DNA from 4 places in the Brucella sp. TWI432 genome. Region 1 is predicted to be linked to each of the others. Evidence: riboswitches for the same ligand, from Rfam matches in the RefSeq annotation. Region 1 holds a riboswitch; each other region holds the start of a gene.

Region 1 (4,698 bases):
CCGAACGATCCGAAATGCCAGAAAATGCGCCGCGAACTGATTAACCGTATCAATGCGCTGGTCGCCGTTCAGCGTCAGCAGGGCCGTGATTTCGACCGCATTGAAATGGGATCCGGCGGCAATGTTGAACAGCTTATTCTGGCACTCGTGAACGGAGGGTAACCTACGCCGGACTTCCGGCGCAGGCTTGCATCACTAAGCTCGTTTAGCACGAAGCGCTTTCGCTGCCGCCACCATATTGACGAGGGCAGGGCGCACCTCATCCCATTTGCGGGTTTTCAGGCCGCAATCGGGATTGACCCATAGCTGGCCATCGGAAAGCTGCTTGCGGGCGAGTTGCAACAGATCAGCCATCTCACCGACATTCGGAACGCGCGGCGAATGAATATCATAGACGCCCGGCCCGATTTCGTTTGGATATTTGAAGGTCTTGAAGGCTTCGAGCAATTCCATGCGTGAGCGCGACGTTTCAATAGAAATCACATCGGCATCCATATTGGCAATTGCCGCGATGATATCGTTGAATTCCGAATAGCACATGTGGGTGTGGATCTGCGTTTCATCGGCAACGCCGGTCGAGCAAAGGCGAAAACATTCGACGGCCCAGTCAAGATAATGTGCCCAATCGGCGCGGCGCAGCGGCAGACCTTCACGCAATGCGGCCTCATCAATCTGGATCATAGTGGCGCCTGCAACTTCCAGATCATGTACCTCGTCACGAATGGCGAGCGCAATCTGGCGGCAGCTTGCCGAGCGTGGAATGTCGTCGCGGACAAATGACCAGTTGAGGATCGTGACCGGGCCCGTCAACATACCCTTGATCGGCTTGTCGGTCAGCGATTGTGCATATTTCCACCATGCCACCGTCATCGGTTCAGGACGCGAAACATCGCCGAAAATGATGGGCGGGCGGACATAGCGCGAGCCGTAGCTTTGCACCCATGCGTGCTTGGTGAAAGCAAAGCCCGAAAGCTGCTCACCGAAATATTGCACCATGTCGTTGCGTTCAAACTCGCCATGCACCAGCACATCAAGGCCGATTTCTTCCTGCCAGCGGATTGCGGCTTCCGTCTCACGCTGAATAAAACCTTCATATTGGGCGCTGCTGATCTCGCCTTTGTTGTGTGCTGCGCGCGCTTTGCGCACTTCCGGGGTCTGCGGAAAAGAACCGATGGTTGTGGTCGGAAAAGCGGGCAGACCAAGCTTTGCATTTTGCAATTTCTGACGTTTTGCAAAAGCACTCTGACGGCTTTTCTGTGCCTCTGTGATGTTTCCAATCCGCTGTTTAACGGCTGCATTATGCACGCGGGGTGATCGGGCTCTGCTGCCGAGCGCGTCGCTTGCAGCCTTGAGTTCGGATAGAACAGTGCTTTTGCCGGATGCCAGGGCGCGTCCGATGATGGAAAGCTCGTCGATCTTCTGCGCTGCGAATGCAAGCCAGCTTTTGAGTTCTTCATCGAGAGTGGTTTCAAGCTCCAGATCAATCGGCACATGCAAGAGCGAGCAGGACGGTGCGATTTCGATTGTTTCCAGCCCGCGCTTGTCGATCACAGGCTGAATACGATCGATGATCGTGCTGAGATCGGCGCGCCAGATATTGCGACCGTCGATGACGCCGAGCGAAAGCACCTGATCTTTGCGTGCTTTGTTCACAACGTCCGCAAGCTGGTCTGCCCCACGCAAAAGATCGACGTGCAGGCCCGCAACCGGCAGGGCAAGCGCTGTTTCGAGATTGCTGCCAAGGTCTCCGAAATAGCTGGCAAGCAGGATTTTGACCGGGCTTGCGGTGCTCAAACGCTGATAGGCCAGTTCAAAGGCAGCACGTTCATTGGGGATGAGGTCGAGAACCAGCGCTGGTTCGTCAATCTGCACCCAGTCGGCTCCGGCCTTTGCCAGTTCCTGCAACAGCGCTTCATAAACAGGCAGCAGTTTCGGCAGCAGCGCTATCGGGTTGAAACCCGCTGCGGTCGATTTTGCCAGTTTCAGAAAGGTCACCGGCCCGAGAATGACCGGGCGCGTGTGAATACCCAGCGCTTTTGCCTCAAGAAAATGCTCAACCGGTTTGCGTGAGGAAAGCGCGAAGTTCTGATCGTCGGCAAGTTCTGGCACCATGTAATGATAATTGGTGTCGAACCATTTGGTCATTTCCAGCGCGGTTACGCCGTTACCCTGATGGTTGCAGCTGCAATCACTGTGCGTTTTGCCTTCGCTCCCACGCGCCATGGCGAAATAGGTTTGAAGTGATATATCGCCGCCCGACCAGCCATAGCGCGCGGGGATCGCCCCCACCATCACGGCAGTATCGAGCACATGATCGTAAAGCGAAAAATCATTGGATGGGATTTTCGTGATGCCGCGGTCGCGTTGTTCTGTCCAGTTGGCGGCGCGCAGGGCGCTTGCGATTGCGAGCAGTTCCACCTCGGACGTCTTACCGGACCAGAAGGCTTCGAGTGCGAATTTCAGCTCACGATGACGGCCAATGCGCGGCACGCCCAGCGTGGCGGTAGCAAGTGTTGCTGTGGCGATTGTTGTTTGTGACATAGCTATATACCCCGACATAGAAAGGGGCGTGGGCTTGCAGATGTGCATAGAAGGCCGCCAAAAAGCGACCAGATATGCGACACTCCGGGAGACCCCGCCCGTGGACGTTATTTGTCATGGCAGGTCTCCTTGCTCGCGGGTCAGCACCTTAGCGCGCATCTTCACCCGAAAACTGTTTCACGTTTTCGGGATGCACTCTGATCCGCCTTCCCGGAATTTTCATTCCAGTGGCATGATGGATCAAGGCTCACCGCTTACAGTTGCGGGGGCAGCACCGGTATTGTTTGTAACGCACCGGTTTCCCTCTTAGCTTCCGTCTGAAATCTGACGAAAGAACCATAACAATGGCCAGTCTGGCGGAAGCGTTGCCGCTTGTCAACATCACATAAAGAAATGTTTATATCTTTAAATCATGATCATTGGTAATTCGTTTCGCGCTTTTCTGGCCTGTGTTGAACCACCTGTGCTCACAAAGCTGGGATAGGTGATTGCCAAAAAGCCGTAATTATTTCAAATAGTCCATCGGCCATATGCTCACCAATCGAAAGCGGGATAGACGTGCTCCGTATCAAATTTGCTTTTCTTTGCCTCATCCTCGCAATTGCTTCTCCTGCCAACGCTCTAGAAGCTGGTGCGCTGCCTGTTCTAAAGCCGCTGCCACAGCAGGCACAGGCTGCTCAACTGACATCTGAATTTCTTCAGCGTTTTCATTATAAGCCCGTGCCATTAGACGATGCATTGTCAGCCAAAATCATGGATCGCTTTATCGAGATGCTCGACCCTGAAAAGCTGATCTTTTTGCAATCTGACATTGATAGTTTCAAAACGCGCAGCACGCAGATTGATGATGCAATCGAGGGGCAGGATCTGAGTATTCCGTTTGCTATTTTTAACATCTATAGCCAGCGCATTGCTGATCGCATGTCTTATGCGGAGCAGTTGCTCAATGAGAAGTTCGATTTCAGTGCAGAAGAGAGCTATCTGGTCGATCGCAAGAAAGAATCTTGGCCCAAAACGGAAGCGGAACGCAATGATCTTTGGAGAAAGCGCGTCAAGAATGACTGGCTGCGTCTGAAACTTGCCGGCAAAGATGATAGTGCTATTCGCGATACGCTGACCAAACGCTATGAAAATTTACTTTCACGGGCGTCACAATCCAAAGCTGACGACGTATTCCAACTCTTTATGGCTGCTTATACAACCTCTGTCGATCCGCACACAGACTACTTTGGTGCCAATGCTGCCGCCGAATTCGATATTTCGATGAAGCTTTCCCTCGTGGGTATCGGCGCGGTGTTGCAGGATCGGGACGACTTTACAACCATTCGCGAGTTGACTGCGGGTGGTCCGGCGCAATTGTCGGGTAAGCTTGCGGTTGGTGATCGGATTGTTGGTGTCGGCCAGGGCGAGGATGGGCCTATCAAGGAAGTTGTCGGGATGCGACTTGATGAGGTCGTCAAACTGATACGCGGCGACAAAGGCTCTATCGTGCGTCTTGAGATATTGCCTGCAGAAGCCGGGGCCGACGGTAAACATAGGATTATCAGTCTTGTTCGCGATAAGATCAGCCTTGAAAAGCAGGCTGCTCAGAAGAAAGTCTTGTCTGTAGAAGATGGCACCGCAACACGTAAAATTGGTGTCATTACACTTCCCGCCTTCTATGAAGATATTGAAGCGCGGCGAAAAGGTGAAAAGGACTACAGAAGTGCCAGCCGCGATGTTGCAAAGCTTCTTGGCGAGCTTAAGCAGGAAAAAGTGGATGGCATTCTGATTGATCTGCGTAACAATGGCGGCGGATCATTGAGTGAAGCGATTGATCTCACTGGTTTGTTCGTTGGAAAAGGCCCTGTTGTTCAGCAGCGCAACGCAAAGGGTGAAATCAAGGTCGAACGCGATGATCTCTCTAAGCCTGCGTGGGAAGGTCCGCTTGGTGTGCTGATTAATCGTGGTTCTGCCTCCGCATCCGAAATTTTTGCGGCTGCGATACAGGACTATGATCGGGGTGTGATTATCGGTGAGCCGAGCTTCGGGAAGGGCACTGTGCAGACGGTGGTCAATCTGGACGAGGTGGCACAAAATCCGCAGCCAAAATTTGGTGAGTTGAAATTTACGGTTGCCCAGTTTTTCAGAGTGAACGGTGGCACGACCCAATTGCGC
Region 2 (4,698 bases), on a different contig from region 1:
GAATTTATAATGAACGAAGGGCAAGCGGATTTTAAACGGTCCGGCAGGCCAATATGGCTGCTCCTGACCGTCGATGCGTTCAGTGCTCAAGGTTTTAACTCCGAAAGGATGAAGCAGGCCGTAGAAGAGCGCTTATTGGGAGCACTCTTCCGCGTCTGGATTTAAATGATATTTGCTAACTCAGAAGGCTTCGCGATAAAGCGCAAGCGCGTCAGCTTCCGTCACGTCAACAGCGTTGTTACCCAGAAGACGCGTCTGAAGCATTGCATCGCCTGCAAGCATTTCGAGGCTTTCTTCTGTGACGCCGACATCGCGCAGGCGACGTGGAGCACCGGAACGGTTCATCAGGTCTTCCATATATGCAACGAAAGCTGCTGAACGTTCTTCGGTTGTACCCTCTGATTTGCCAATCAGAAGGTCAGCGAGTTCTGCATAAAGCTCGGCAGCACCCGCCATGTTAAAGCGCAGCACTGGCCCCAGCATCAGGGCATTGGAGAGGCCATGCGGTACATGATAATGACCGCCAAGTGGATAAGCCAGTGCATGAACGGCGCCTACCGGGGAGTTCGAGAAAGCTTGCCCTGCGAAATTTGCACCAAGCAGCATGGCTTCACGGGCGTGACGATCTTTGCCGTTTTCACAGGCTGCAACAAGATTGGCCGACAAAAGTTTCAACGCTTCGCGCGCAAAAGCATCGGAAAGAGGATTTTTCTTGATGCGGCTGGTATAGGCTTCGATTGCGTGAACCATGGCGTCGATGCCGGTGGCTGCTGTGTGAAGCGCTGGCAGACCGCAGGTCAGCTCTGCATCCAGAATGACGAAATCCGCGTAAAGCTGGCGGGAAACGACACCCATCTTGGTGGTTTCGCCGGTGGTCAGAATCGTGATGTTTGTCACTTCCGATCCGGTGCCAGCGGTGGTCGGAATCTGGATCAGCGGCAGACGCGTGCCCTGCACTTTGCCAATGCCATAAAGTTCAGACAGTTCCTGCTCAGAAACGATAAGCACGGCAGCAAGCTTGGCAATATCCATTGAAGAGCCGCCGCCCAGCCCCAATACGATATCGCAGCCTGCCGACTTGGCCTGATTGACACATTCAAACAAAACCGATTCCGGCGGATCAGCAACAACAGCATCGAAAATACTGGTGACGAAGCCCGCCTTTTCAAGTGAAGCCAGTGCTTCGTTGAGTACGCCAGCCTTGTGCAGACCCTTGTCGGTTACGATGAGGATTTTGCGTTCGGAAAACCGTTCGCCCAGAATTTCGCCAAGACGCTTCGCGGCACTCCACTCAACGAGCATTGAGCCAACGGTATCGAACGAAAATGGCTTGATCCCTACAGTCATACTTTCCACCCTTATCCAAATTTCCCCAGTGCCGAGGTCTCTCATTCCTCGCCGGTGCCGAGACTCTGGGTTTTAAATGGTCTGGCTTTCACATATAGCAAAGCCAGACCAGCAGTTTCCCGATGCCGCCGGTGCATCGGTCGTCTGAAGAGATGCTTGGGAGGATCCCTTCTTAATTGTTCAGCATGCTGAACAATGTTCAGAATTTGATGGATCGATACAGGATATGAAGCCCGGCTGTCAAATTATCCCTTCGAGGAAGAGCGAGGATCATAAGCCATTCAATGGCGCGCTCTATTGAGCAGTCGCGCAAACCATTGATCCCGTGTTGAGATTTTTTGCATGATTTGTAAGGCGAAACATAATTTCTGAGAGCTGCTGTGGCTGGGCTCGGATTATGTGCCGGGTGCTGGACGGCTTCGCTATATATTGTGTGTGAGCGTCTCTGTCAGATTGTCGAATGCCGCGAATCTATCTATCGGATTACCTGTTCACTGGTTTGGCCCGTCTGTGGTCGGGCACCATAAAATATCCCTGTTATTCACAGCCGCAGCGCAACAAAATTAGATTTAATTTTTTTTGAAGCATCTATCCATTGACGAAGTTTTAACTTCAGGTACTACATATTGTGTTCAAGGTTCTTACGATTCGTGAGAATTGAAAGCGAAGATGGGAATACGGTGCGCTGCATTCATCGTGGATGTTGTTAAGCCGTAGCTGCCCCCGCAACTGTAAGCGGCAAGCTCAAATCCAGATGTCACTGGCACAGGCCGGGAAGACGGATGAGGGCGGTGAGCCGTGAGCCAGGAGACCTGCCTTGAACGTAACGTCCACGGGCGGGGTGTCCGGTTGGCGCGCGATAAAGTGTGGCACTGTGCTGCCATGTTTTTTGGTGCCCCGTATATCCCTCTCAATAGCTTCGGGGTGAAAAGCATGTCGAGTGATTTGAAACAGAATAGTTCCGGTCCGCCCTTTACGGGCTAGTGTGCATGGCTTGCCAGTGGGGTGAGCCGCATTTCTTCAGTTTCCGAGTTTTTCCGCGCGCATTTTACCATGTGCGAGCGTCTTTGTGCGTCGTTACTCCAGTAGCCGCAACCCATACCAATCTATCCCCAGTGAGGAAAAAATGAACGTCACCGTCTATAGCAAGCCCGCCTGCGTCCAGTGCACAGCAACCACCCGCGCGCTCGATCGTCAGGGCATTGAATATGATGTTATCGACATTTCCGCGGATAGCGATGCGTATGATCTCGTTCAGGGACTGGGCTACCGTCAGGTGCCGGTTGTTGTTGCCGGTGAATCCCATTGGGCTGGTTTTCGTCCGGATATGATCAGCGCGCTGGCATAATCCCTTCCGCTGCCGGGGTTTGTTATGGGCCAGATCGTCTATTTTTCCAGCCGTTCGGAAAACACGCATCGCTTTGTGATGCGTCTGGGGATGCGCTCAAAGCGCATTCCGCTGGAAAGCTATGAAGACAATGTGGGCCTGTTGCGGGTCAACGAGCCTTTTGTGCTCGTAACACCAACCTATGGCGGCGGAGGCGCGAAAGGTGCTGTTCCCAAGCCGGTCATCCGCTTTCTTAATGATGCGGATAACCGATCCTTCATTCGCGGCGTCATTGCCGCTGGAAACAGCAATTTCGGGGAGGCCTTTGGCCTCGCAGGCAACATCATTTCTGCCAAATGTCAGGTTCCCTACCTCTATCGTTTTGAGCTTCTGGGAACCGACGAAGACATTGGCAATGTTAAAGACGGGATGGAACGATTTTGGACACGGCAGACACAACCCTGACCCGTGAGCACGAGACAGTCGCTGCTTCGCAAAAGCAGGAGTCATCTGCGGCGACGGTTGCTGCATCAGGCAGCAAGCCGCAGAAACCTGCTGAGACCTCGCTCGATTATCACGCGCTCAATGCAATGCTGAACCTCTATGATGATGAGGGGAAGATTCAGCTGCATCGCGACCGCCAGGCGGCACAGCAATATTTCCTGCAGCACGTCAACCAGAACACGGTGTTCTTCCATAATCTGCGTGAAAAGCTCGATTATCTGGTCGCTGAAGGCTATTATGAGCGGGAAGTGCTGGACCAGTATTCCTTTAATTTCGTGCGCGATCTTTTCGATCATGCCTATGACAAGAAGTTCCGCTTCCCGACCTTCCTTGGCGCATTCAAATATTACACCAGCTATACGTTGAAGACCTTCGACGGTAAGCGCTATCTCGAGCGCTACGAAGATCGTGTCTGCATGGTGGCGCTGACGCTTGCACGTGGCAACGAACAGCACGCACGCGAAATGGTCGATGAAATTATTGCGGGCCGTTATCAGCCAGCAACGCCGACCTTCCTCAATGCAGGCAAAAAGCAGCGCGGCGAGCTGGTCTCGTGCTTCTTGCTACGCGTTGAAGACAACATGGAATCGATTGGTCGCTCCATCAATTCGGCGCTTCAGCTTTCAAAGCGTGGCGGCGGTGTGGCTCTGAGCCTGACCAATATTCGTGAATCCGGCGCACCGATCAAACAGATTCAGAACCAGTCTTCCGGCATTATTCCGGTGATGAAGCTTTTGGAGGATTCATTCTCCTACGCTAACCAGCTTGGTGCGCGTCAAGGTGCGGGTGCGGTTTATCTGCACGCTCATCACCCTGATATTATGCGCTTCCTCGATACCAAGCGTGAAAATGCGGACGAAAAAATCCGCATCAAGACATTGTCGCTTGGTGTTGTGATTCCCGACATCACGTTCGAACTCGCTAAAAACGACGAAGATATGTATCTCTTCTCGCCTTATGACGTTGAACGCGTCTATGGCGTGCCGATGACCGAGATTTCGATCACCGAAAAATATCGGGAAATGGTTGATGACGGCCGTATCCGCAAGAAGAAGATCAATGCGCGTGATTTCTTTCAGGTTCTGGCGGAAATCCAGTTTGAGTCCGGCTATCCATACATCATGTTTGAAGACACGGTGAACCGCGCCAATCCAATCGATGGCCGCATCACCATGAGCAATCTCTGCTCGGAAATTCTTCAGGTGAGTGAAGCCAGCATCTTCAATGAAGATTTGTCTTATGAGCATTTGGGCAAGGATATTTCCTGCAACCTCGGCTCGCTCAATATTGCAGCAGCCATGGACAGCCCGGATTTTGGCAAGACCATCGAAACCTCAATCCGTGCTCTGACGGCTGTTTCAGACATGAGCCATATTGGCTCGGTGCCATCCGTTGCACGCGGCAATGATGAGAGTCACGCCATCGGCCTTGGCCAGATGAACCTACACGGCTATCTCGCCCGCGAGCGCATTTTCTATGGATCGGAAGAAGGCGTCGATTTCACCAATATCTATTTCTAC
Region 3 (4,698 bases), on a different contig from region 1:
GCTGTGCAATAATTGAGAAAGCGGGACGTATTGGCAGCCCCGCCCTCAATTAAATATTGCCAGAGCGCATCGCGCTCCGGTGCGGAAATGGTGGAGAACCGTTCAAGCCCATAATCAGGCTTATCATCACCTGGCAACACCGCAATTTTAATGCCGAGCGAAACAGCACAGGCATGAAGCGCCTCAAGCCCATAAGGCCAATAGGTCTCGCCACCAATAATCCGCACAACAATAAGCTTCGCATGTTGTGCCGTGCGCTCAATATAAGCATCGACCGACATGGGATGTGTCAGGCTCAGGAAATTGGCGAGCCGGAGACTTGGCCCTTCTTTCACAAGCTTGTAGGCGTGAGAAAGACTGGCCAATTCCGTATCGGCGGCGGAAAGGAACAAGATATCGCCCGGCGTCTGACCGAGGTCGACGGCCTCATTGCCGTCGCTGATCGTTCCCTTCTGGGCAAGTAAGAGATGCATTACGAGGTCGCATCTTTCACGGCTTTGATGATCGCCTGTTCATCAATCTCATGCAGACCAATGACGACAAGACGCGTATTGCGCACTTCATCCTTACCCCATGGGCGGTCGAAATAATGCTCAATACGCGGACCAACGGCCTGCACAACCAGACGCATCGGCTTCCCCGGCACATCGACAAAGCCTTTGAGACGCAGAACATCATGTTCCGCAATCACAGCCTTTAGCTTCTCGGTAAATGCCTTCGGATCAGCAACCGAGCCCGCTTCAACGACAAAGCTTTCAAACTCATCATGATCATGCTCATGGCCATCAGCATGGTGGATTTCATGATGCGACTTGCGGTTGGCAATATCGTCTTCCGTCCCCACTCCAAGGCCGAGCAATACGTCTGCACCAAGCTTGCCAAAGCTTGCTGGCACCATGTTGACGCGACGCGTTGAGCGTTCAGCCACATCGGCCTTCACGCTATCGAGTTTCGACGGATCAACGAGATCGGCCTTATTGAGAACAATCAGGTCAGCTGCATGAATCTGATCCTCAAAAAGTTCCTCTAAAGGGCTTTCATGATCAAGAGATTCGTCCGCTGCGCGCTGTGCATCCACCTTATCGTGGTCATCCGCAAAACGACCTTCGGCAACGGCAGCGGCATCGATAACCGTCACCACGCCATCGACTGTTACCTGCGTCTTGATTTCAGGCCAGTTGAAAGCTGCGACCAGCGGCTGCGGCAGTGCCAAACCGGATGTCTCAATCACAATATGATCGGGGCGGTCCGCACGGTCCAAAAGCTTGGTCATGGTCGGAATGAAATCATCAGCAACGGTGCAGCAGATGCAGCCATTGTTGAGTTCGATCACGTCTTCCTCACGGCAGCTTTCAATGCCGCAGCCTTTGAGAATTCCACCATCGACGCCCAGATCGCCAAACTCATTGATGATAAGCGCAATACGCTTGCCATTGGCATTTTCCAGCAGATTACGGATCAGTGTCGTCTTGCCGGAACCTAAGAATCCGGTGATCACCGTTGCTGGAATTTTCTGTCCCTGCATCAAATTAACCCTTCATTTTGAGCGACAGACCTGCCGCCATGAAATAAACTTCATCTGCCACTGATGCCACAGCCTGATGCAAAAACCCGGCTGAATCGCGAAACGCGCGCGCCATCCGATTTTCCGGCACAATGCCTAAACCAACTTCGTTGGAAACGAAAACAACCGGACCTGAAAGCTCAGGCAATGCCGCTATCAGCGTCTCAGTTTCAGCAGCGATATTCTGCTCTGCCATCATCAGATTGGTGACCCAGAGCGTCAAGCAATCGACCAGCACAAAGCGGTCATGCCGCACGCATTTTTCAAGCGCGCCCACAAGGTCGAGTGGCTCCTCCACCGTCTGCCATTCACGCCCGCGACGATCGCGGTGAATGGAGATGCGGCTTTCCATTTCTTTGTCGAATGCGCGCCCTGTCGCAAGATAGACGGGTTGAAGACCTGAGCCTTCAACCAGTTTCTCCGCATAAGACGACTTACCGGATCGGGCTCCGCCAAGAACGAACGTGATTTTTGCATTTTCATTTCGTGGCAGAGCCATGCCTATCAGCCTTCAATATCCGACTTTGCATAGGCCTGAATAAACCAGCCCAGCGCAAGACCAATCACTGCCCACATGAACAGGTTTGTTGCAAGCGATGCGACGGCATATTGCGAAGCAAGCAGCGCTGGAATTGGTGATGCAATATCGTGCGGATGCGGTGCACCATAAAGATGTGGGGAGATAATCAGCACCAGTCCAAGGATTTTAGAAACAATCTCAGCACGCAAAACCAGCAGATAGATGCCGACACCACTCAACACCACGGTCAAGATCCACCAGAGCTGACGCTGCGCCAGATCGGCGGCAGGCATCGCAGGCAATTCCGGCGAAAGCCCTAAAGCTGGCAGGAAAGCGACCGCAAAAAAGCCGGCTATCCCCCAGAGGATACCATTCTGCGGTGTAATACGGCGACCGAGAAGAAGCGCAACCCCACCCAGAAGCAGGGCAAAACCTGCACCGGCCACGAGATTGGCAAGCAATGTGTTGCCAAGACGACCGAACGGCAGTTCAGCGCCCTCTTCTTCTTCGCCATCACTGGCAGCCACCGCAGCATGGTCGTGTGGCGCAGCCGCTTCGGCGTCACCATGGCTATGACCGCCACCGGCGTCTTCATAAGTTTCCGCCTGAATGATCAACGGAACGGTTTTCAAATACATGGCAGGCGTCACGAGAAGCCCTGCCAGAAGGCCAGCAGCAAGCGTGGCCAGAAGATAACGGATCAACATTTCATTCCCTCAACAGCAATCCCGCTTCGATGATTGTCCCCCATCGAGCGCTGCTTATTTCCTGTTTTAAAAGCTAAAGGCTTAGTGGCAGGGAAAACCGTATGAATGACGCGTGTCATGCGCCGAATCATGCAGCATATCAGAATGGGCTATCCCAACGCCGTAAATCAGAAATGCGCCGAGCATGAGCGACACCACTGCCGTTCCAAGACGAGCAGCAAGGGAGAGAGGGAGTGTATTGGAAAGTGTATTTTCGTTACGCGCAGCCATGACAACCTCCGTGCAGGCAGCAGGGAAAACCTCCCAGGGGGTGCGGACATAATGTCCTTCACGCAACAGGCAGGTCTCCTGGCTCACGGGTCGTGGGGAGTGATGCACCTTCCCAGAAACGCTGATGTTTCCAGTGGTTGCCAGTTGCCCGGCTTGCCTCATCCCTCTCCGCTCTACAGTCGCGGGGTCGGCTGCGATAAAGACGCCCGGATTGGGTCCGTCCGTCGCATTCCCTTTTTGGTATCGCCGGGATTCGTTCCGGCAAAGACCTATTGCATAAAGTGACATTAGGCGTTCACTGTTGCGGCGTCAATCGAGTGCAAACAACCCGTCAATATCAAGGCAGGACTCAAGGCCATCAGCCAGTTCATCAAGCGCGGTTTCAATGCTTTCGCGATAGTTCCCACCTGAACCGCACACACCGAGCCCCGCCAGAAATCTATGCCGGAACGCATCTGCACTGAAAGCACCATGCAGATAAGTCCCCATGATACGTCCGCTCGCAGAAACGGCACCATCATCATGATCACCGATCCGCGAAAATGGCCGGATCACATCAGGGCCAGTGGTACGCCCGATATGAATCTCATAGCCATCAAGCTTAGCATCATAAAGCTGTGAGTGCGCCACAACATTGCGCACGACTTTCTCCGGCTCCATCATGGTTTCGACGTCCAGCAGTCCCAACCCGTCGATGTCGCGCACCTGTCCCTCGATACCGTCCGGGTCGCTGATCCGTTTGCCGAGCATCTGAAACCCGCCGCAAATGCCAAGCACATGCCCGCCGCGCCGCACGTGAAGCTGCAAATCGCGCTCCCAGCCGTTTTCACGAAAGGCAATCAGATCGGCAATCGTCGATTTCGTCCCCGGCAAAACCACAAGCCCTGCATCATGCGGCAGTGGTTGGCCGGGCGGAACCATCACAACTTCAACCTCACACTCCGCTTTCAGCGGATCAAGATCATCGAAATTCGCAATGCGCGGCAACATGGGAACTGCCACTTTCAACGCCTTGGCATCACCCCGCGTTGCGCGTTCCAGCACCACCGAATCCTCCGCAGGCAAACGCGACACGGCTTTAAGCCACGGCACGACACCAAACGATCGCCAGCCCGTAAAACGGGTAATTGCCTCAAGACCATCATCAAACAGCGAAACATCGCCACGAAACTTGTTGATCAGAAAGCCACGCACCATGGCACGGTCTTCTTCGGCCAGAATTGCATGCGTTCCGACCAGTGATGCAATCACTCCGCCCCGATCAATATCTCCCACCAGCACCACCGGCACATTTGCACGTGTGGCAAAGCCCATATTGGCAATATCACCGGCGCGCAGATTAATTTCGGCAGGCGACCCCGCCCCTTCAATCAACACCAGATCAGCACCTTCACTGATAAGATCAAAGGATTCCATCACCGCGGCCATCAGCTGCGGCTTCAATAGTTGATAATAACGCCCGCGCGCCTCGCCACGCACTTTTCCCTGCACAACGACCTGACTGCCCATATCGGTCTGTGGTTTTAGCAGAACCGGGTTCATATGCACCGATGACGGCACACCGCACGCCAGAGCCTGAAGCCATTGCGCGCGACCAATCTCACCGCCATCCTCGCTGACGGCTGCATTGTTTGACA
Region 4 (4,698 bases), on a different contig from region 1:
AAAACCGTCCCAATCGATGGGGCCTTTTCCATTTAAATTTTGCCAGTCTATGTTGATAAAGTGGCTCTCAAATCAGCTGAAGCACGAATCAAGGCTACCTTTCAGGAGGCAAGGCGAGTTGAGCAGAGCAAGCAGCAAGAATATCAACGTAGGATGTCACGAGGGAATCGACCCGAATGTACGGTAGGCCGAAAATATACATAACGGGCGCTTCCTGTTCTGGTGTCTCTACGCTCGGTTCGGCGTTGTCAAAATTGTACGAAACACCGCAAGTTGACGTTGATGATTTCTACTGGATGCCGACCGATCCGCCGTTCAGCGTGAAACGCCCATTTGAGGAGCGGGTGCGCCTGATCGCCGAACGGCAAAGTACAGCTGACGGGTGGATATTGACCGGCTCCTTCATCGGCTGGGGAGAAGCCCTGATCCGTGACGTCGATCTGATTGTCTTTCTTTACACACCTTCCGCCATCAGACTGCAACGTCTCGACCAACGAGAGGCGGCGCGCCACGGTGATCGCATTCGCCCCGGCGGCGACATGCACGAAGCGCATTTAGCATTTCGGGAATGGGCATCAGGTTATGATGACCCCGACTTCGCCGGACGGAATCTCGCTCAACATGAACGCTGGCTTGGCCAGCAAACGGCTCCGACTCTTACACTGCAAGGCGAGAAGCCAACAGATGAGCTGGCAGGTGCGGTATACAACGAATTTGAGCGCATCCTTAAGAGGGCGGCAGGTTAACTGCGTTAGATATGTCGTGAGGTTTTTGATAGTGTTTATGCGGCATTTCCAAGTTGTTTGACCTTGAAATCTGCTTTTACGGAATTGAGGTGTTGTTTATTAGCAATTCTTCAAAAGGCATAGTGAGCTCTGCCTGCATTCATTTGAGCAATATCAAATCGCAAGCAAGATGGACGATTCCCATGAAAGCTGAGAGCGTTTTCTCGCATCGCGGTGCGATCCTGCTGAAATTTTTGATTCTGTTGAAGAAGCATTCAATCTGATAGCGCTCCTTGTAGAGTCCCAATTTATTGTAGGTATGAAACACGTCGGAAAATATATCCACATAACGCGCCACATTATGCGCCACATAGTTATCAAGAATGATGCTGAAAGCCCGCAAAATATGGGCTTTATAGATAGCGGTGAAGCGACCCGTCCGTACCATCTAATCTAAAATCACATTAATTCTGGGTCTTTACGCACTATTTTGAGTGCAACGTTTCTGTTTGGAACCAAATCCACCATTGATCATTGGCCTATTGTATAGGTTTCGAGGCAGGAGGAGGTTTGATCCGTGAAACAGCTAAACCCGGATGAAGCAAGGCAGGGCCGGGAGGGGAAGCCGGTTCTTATCATTTTGCTGATCAGTCTTGTTGCGGCTGCGGTAGTCTGGGTGCTCGTTGAAATATTTGGCAGCGTCATTGCGCCTGAAGTGCCTTCCAACAGTGAGCGTTCCGTTTCTCCTGCTGCAACGCAAACTAAGCCGCCAGCATCAGCAGAATGATCCGAGCAGATATCTGCCGTCTTTTGAGGACGGCTTAGTGATTGCTCGATGAGCCATGAAAAAGTGTTGCCGAATAAACCGTGTTTTGAGCTTGAAAGTTATCTTGATAATTTTCCAATGCAATTTTCAGAGAGCACAAAAATTGCATTGAAAGTATGTGAGCTCGTAGTGGCAACGCCAAGTTTATATTTTTTGAAACGTGCTCAACTGTTCTCTAAGGCGCGCAAGATTGCGTCCTTTAAGTTGAGGCGATGTTTGCGTAAATTTGTTTCCTCTTCTTCGCTGACCGGCGAAATTCTGGTTTCGGCGCGATGAATACGGTCGTTGATTGAGTCATATTCTTCAAGAATGCGCGCAAATTTTGGGTCTGCACTTTTTAAAGCATGGATGGCGCTGAGCTTGTCAGGAAATTCTTCACCCAGTGTATGTGGAGTGTTGGACATGATTTTCTCCTTTTATGAAGGCACTTTGGCAACAGGGAAATGAAGTATCATTGATTCCGATCAATATGGATGTTTATCCGCGCTGCCAGTAGGGCCGCCCTATCTGCGTATGACATCACAGATTTTCATCCATACCACGAACCAAGATATAATTGTCCACGCAGCCAGGAGTGTCTTGCGCTTAATCGTACCCAGAACGCTCGCTCTATCTTCTCGTTTTTATGAATGCCATTCTCGAAAAGGCGGTTCTCAGTTTTCCTGGACATGCTTTAACTATAAAGCCAGCCAGCTCGCTTGACGCGGCTGGTATCGGGACGTAATAGAGTTACGACGGTTCCCCGACCGAGAGCGAAGGGGATTAATAGGGAACACGGTGAGGACGACCCAAAAGGGACCGAGACCGTGGCTGCCCCCGCAACTGTAAGCGGATGCTGTTCATCCTCGTGACGCTGTCAAGGCGTTATGCCACTAAGCCCACAATGGCTCGGGAAGGCAGATGAACGGCCTATATTCGCGAGCCAGGAGACCTGCCGTCTAACGTAGTCCATTGTCACGGGCGGGGATGCCCGGAGCAGGAGTTGGTTATGACAGCTTTTCGCGTCGCAAGACGTTGTTTCCTATTGTCATTCATATCCTCGGATATGTCCGTTCACTTCAGGCGCCGGACCGGTTCCGCCGTTTGACGCGGCCATTTCTCACATTTCTTTCGGGGATAAAAATGAAACTTTCAGATCAGGCGCCTTTGGGCGCACTCTTGGCTGCTGCCGCCCTTTTCGTAACGAGCTTTGCGAGCAATGCTTTCGCTGCCGATACCACTTACCCGCTAACGCTCAAGAATTGTGGCCGCGATGTAACCTTTAAACACGCACCTGAGCGTGCGGTTGCCGTGGGGCAGAGCAGCGCCGAAATCATGTATCTGCTCGGCCTTGGCGACAAGATGGTCGGCACCGCCGTTTGGATCGGGCCGGTTCTCAAAGGCTATGAAGAAGCCAATGCCAAGGTGAAACGTCTTGCGGATAACGATCCGAGCTTTGAAAGCGTGCTTGCTGAAAAGCCGGATATGGTGGCTGCGCAGTTTCAGTGGCATGTGGGTCCTGAGGGCATTGTTGCAAAGCCTGAACAGTTTGAAGAACTGGGAATTCCGGTTTACACCGCGCCAGCCGATTGTGTAGGCAAGGATAATTCCGGCGGCGGTGATGGCGTACGTCACACCGTTTTCTCGATGGATCTTATCTATCAGGAAGTTGAAGAACTCGCGCAGATTTTCAACGTGCAGGATCGTGGTGCACAGGTTGTCGCTGATCTGAAAGCGCGCGAAGAAGCGGCTCGCAAGAAGGTTAGCTCTGTCGAAGGCAAGCTTTCTGCTGTGGTGTGGTTCTCCAGTGCCGAACTTGATATTGATCCCTATGTCGCGGGCAAAAATGGTGCTCCGGCCTACATTCTGAAAACGCTCGGCATCGATAATATCATTGATAGCGAAGAGGAATGGCCGACAGTCGGCTGGGAAACAATCGCCAAAGCCAATCCGACGATGATTGTTGCTGGAACGATGGATCGTCGTCGTTTTCCTGCCGATGATGTTGCAGTCAAGCGGGAGTTTTTGAAGACTGATCCGGTTGCAAGCCTCATGCCCGCCGTTAAGGAAGGCCATGTTTTTGATATGGATGCGCAGGCCATGAACCCGACCATTCGCACCATCGAAGGCATTGAAACACTGGCTGATGCAATTGCCGCCTCGGGTCTGAATAAATGACAATGCGCGCAGCCACGGGGCAATTATTAAAGTCAAAAGGGACGAGCGGCAGGGTGCTGTTTGCAACCTTGGCACTTGTTTTGTTACTTTTTGCCTTGTGGCTGGGCGCAGCCATTGGCGAAACACCGATACCTCTCGATGTGGTGGCGAAAACCATTGCTAATCGCGTCTGGAATGCCGGTTATCCGCTTGAGCTGATTGATGAAGGTATCGTGTGGAGTTATCGGCTGAGCCGCGCGGTTGTGGCGGCCTGTTGTGGTGCAGCGCTGGCGATGTCTGGCGTGGTCTTGCAGTCGCTCCTGCGCAATTCATTGGCAGATCCCTATATTCTGGGCATTTCAGCTGGTGCTTCGACCGGCGCGGTTGCTGTGGCAATTCTTGGCATTGGTGCAGGTATGCTTTCGCTGTCGTTGGGGGCATTTATCGGTGCAATCATTGCGTTTGTGCTGGTGTCCCTACTGGCGTTGCGGGCGGGCCATGGCAACAGCGCCATCATCCTGGCAGGCATTGCAGGTTCACAGCTTTTCAACGCGTTAACATCTTTTATTGTGACCAAGGCTGCAAATGCCGAGCAGGCGCGTGGCATCATGTTCTGGCTTTTGGGCAATTTGTCCGGGGTGCGCTGGCCTGACGTGGCCCTTGCGCTGCCTGCCTGTATGATCGGGCTTGCGATTTGTCTTTGGCATGCACGTGCGCTCGACGCCTTCACTTTTGGAACGGAATCAGCGGCATCGCTTGGAATTCCTGTGCGCCGCGTCTACGCCGTTTTGATTGGTGTCAGCGCCATGATGACGGCGGTGATGGTTTCCATCGTCGGCTCCATTGGCTTTATAGGTCTGGTCATTCCACATGCAGCACGCATGGTGGTCGGTGTTCGACATGGACGTCTGTTGCCCGCAGCGGCTCTGATTGGAGCGATTTTCATGATTATCGCAGATGTTCTGTCTCGCATCATCATCCCCGGTCAGGTTTTGCCGATTGGGGTCATAA

What was found. A riboswitch is a leader RNA that binds a small molecule or an ion and turns the genes downstream of it on or off. The one in region 1 is predicted to bind cobalamin.
Positions count from the first base shown of each region.
Region 2: linked by a shared signal. The riboswitch ahead of nrdH (glutaredoxin-like protein NrdH) and the one ahead of metE (5-methyltetrahydropteroyltriglutamate--homocysteine S-methyltransferase) in region 1 are both predicted to bind cobalamin.
Region 3: linked by a shared signal. The riboswitch ahead of ABE527_RS06095 (CbtB domain-containing protein) and the one ahead of metE (5-methyltetrahydropteroyltriglutamate--homocysteine S-methyltransferase) in region 1 are both predicted to bind cobalamin.
Region 4: linked by a shared signal. The riboswitch ahead of ABE527_RS10095 (ABC transporter substrate-binding protein) and the one ahead of metE (5-methyltetrahydropteroyltriglutamate--homocysteine S-methyltransferase) in region 1 are both predicted to bind cobalamin.

Region 1 is NZ_JBDJNL010000015.1:31,970-36,667, forward strand. Features, by position in the region: gene ABE527_RS16915 (DUF922 domain-containing Zn-dependent protease) at 1-162, shown strand, start outside; gene metE (5-methyltetrahydropteroyltriglutamate--homocysteine S-methyltransferase) at 196-2,541, opposite strand; cobalamin riboswitch at 2,643-2,897, opposite strand; gene ABE527_RS16925 (carboxy terminal-processing peptidase) at 3,100-4,698, shown strand, end outside.
Region 2 is NZ_JBDJNL010000007.1:109,256-113,953, forward strand. Features, by position in the region: gene ABE527_RS12110 (hypothetical protein) at 1-90, opposite strand, end outside; gene ABE527_RS12115 (iron-containing alcohol dehydrogenase) at 181-1,347, opposite strand; cobalamin riboswitch at 1,966-2,181, shown strand; gene nrdH (glutaredoxin-like protein NrdH) at 2,474-2,695, shown strand; gene nrdI (class Ib ribonucleoside-diphosphate reductase assembly flavoprotein NrdI) at 2,720-3,139, shown strand; gene nrdE (class 1b ribonucleoside-diphosphate reductase subunit alpha) at 3,115-4,698, shown strand, end outside.
Region 3 is NZ_JBDJNL010000002.1:215,999-220,696, reverse strand. Features, by position in the region: gene cobN (cobaltochelatase subunit CobN) at 1-473, opposite strand, end outside; gene cobW (cobalamin biosynthesis protein CobW) at 473-1,525, opposite strand; gene cobU (bifunctional adenosylcobinamide kinase/adenosylcobinamide-phosphate guanylyltransferase) at 1,530-2,063, opposite strand; gene ABE527_RS06100 (CbtA family protein) at 2,069-2,791, opposite strand; gene ABE527_RS06095 (CbtB domain-containing protein) at 2,873-3,061, opposite strand; cobalamin riboswitch at 3,113-3,349, opposite strand; gene ABE527_RS06090 (cobyric acid synthase) at 3,371-4,698, opposite strand, start outside.
Region 4 is NZ_JBDJNL010000005.1:87,527-92,224, reverse strand. Features, by position in the region: gene ABE527_RS10115 (ATP-binding protein) at 177-746, shown strand; partial or broken gene ABE527_RS10110 (IS5-like element IS711 family transposase) at 886-1,046, opposite strand; gene ABE527_RS10105 (hypothetical protein) at 1,303-1,512, shown strand; gene ABE527_RS10100 (HP1242/YdcH family protein) at 1,716-1,955, opposite strand; cobalamin riboswitch at 2,270-2,504, shown strand; gene ABE527_RS10095 (ABC transporter substrate-binding protein) at 2,674-3,708, shown strand; gene ABE527_RS10090 (FecCD family ABC transporter permease) at 3,705-4,698, shown strand, end outside.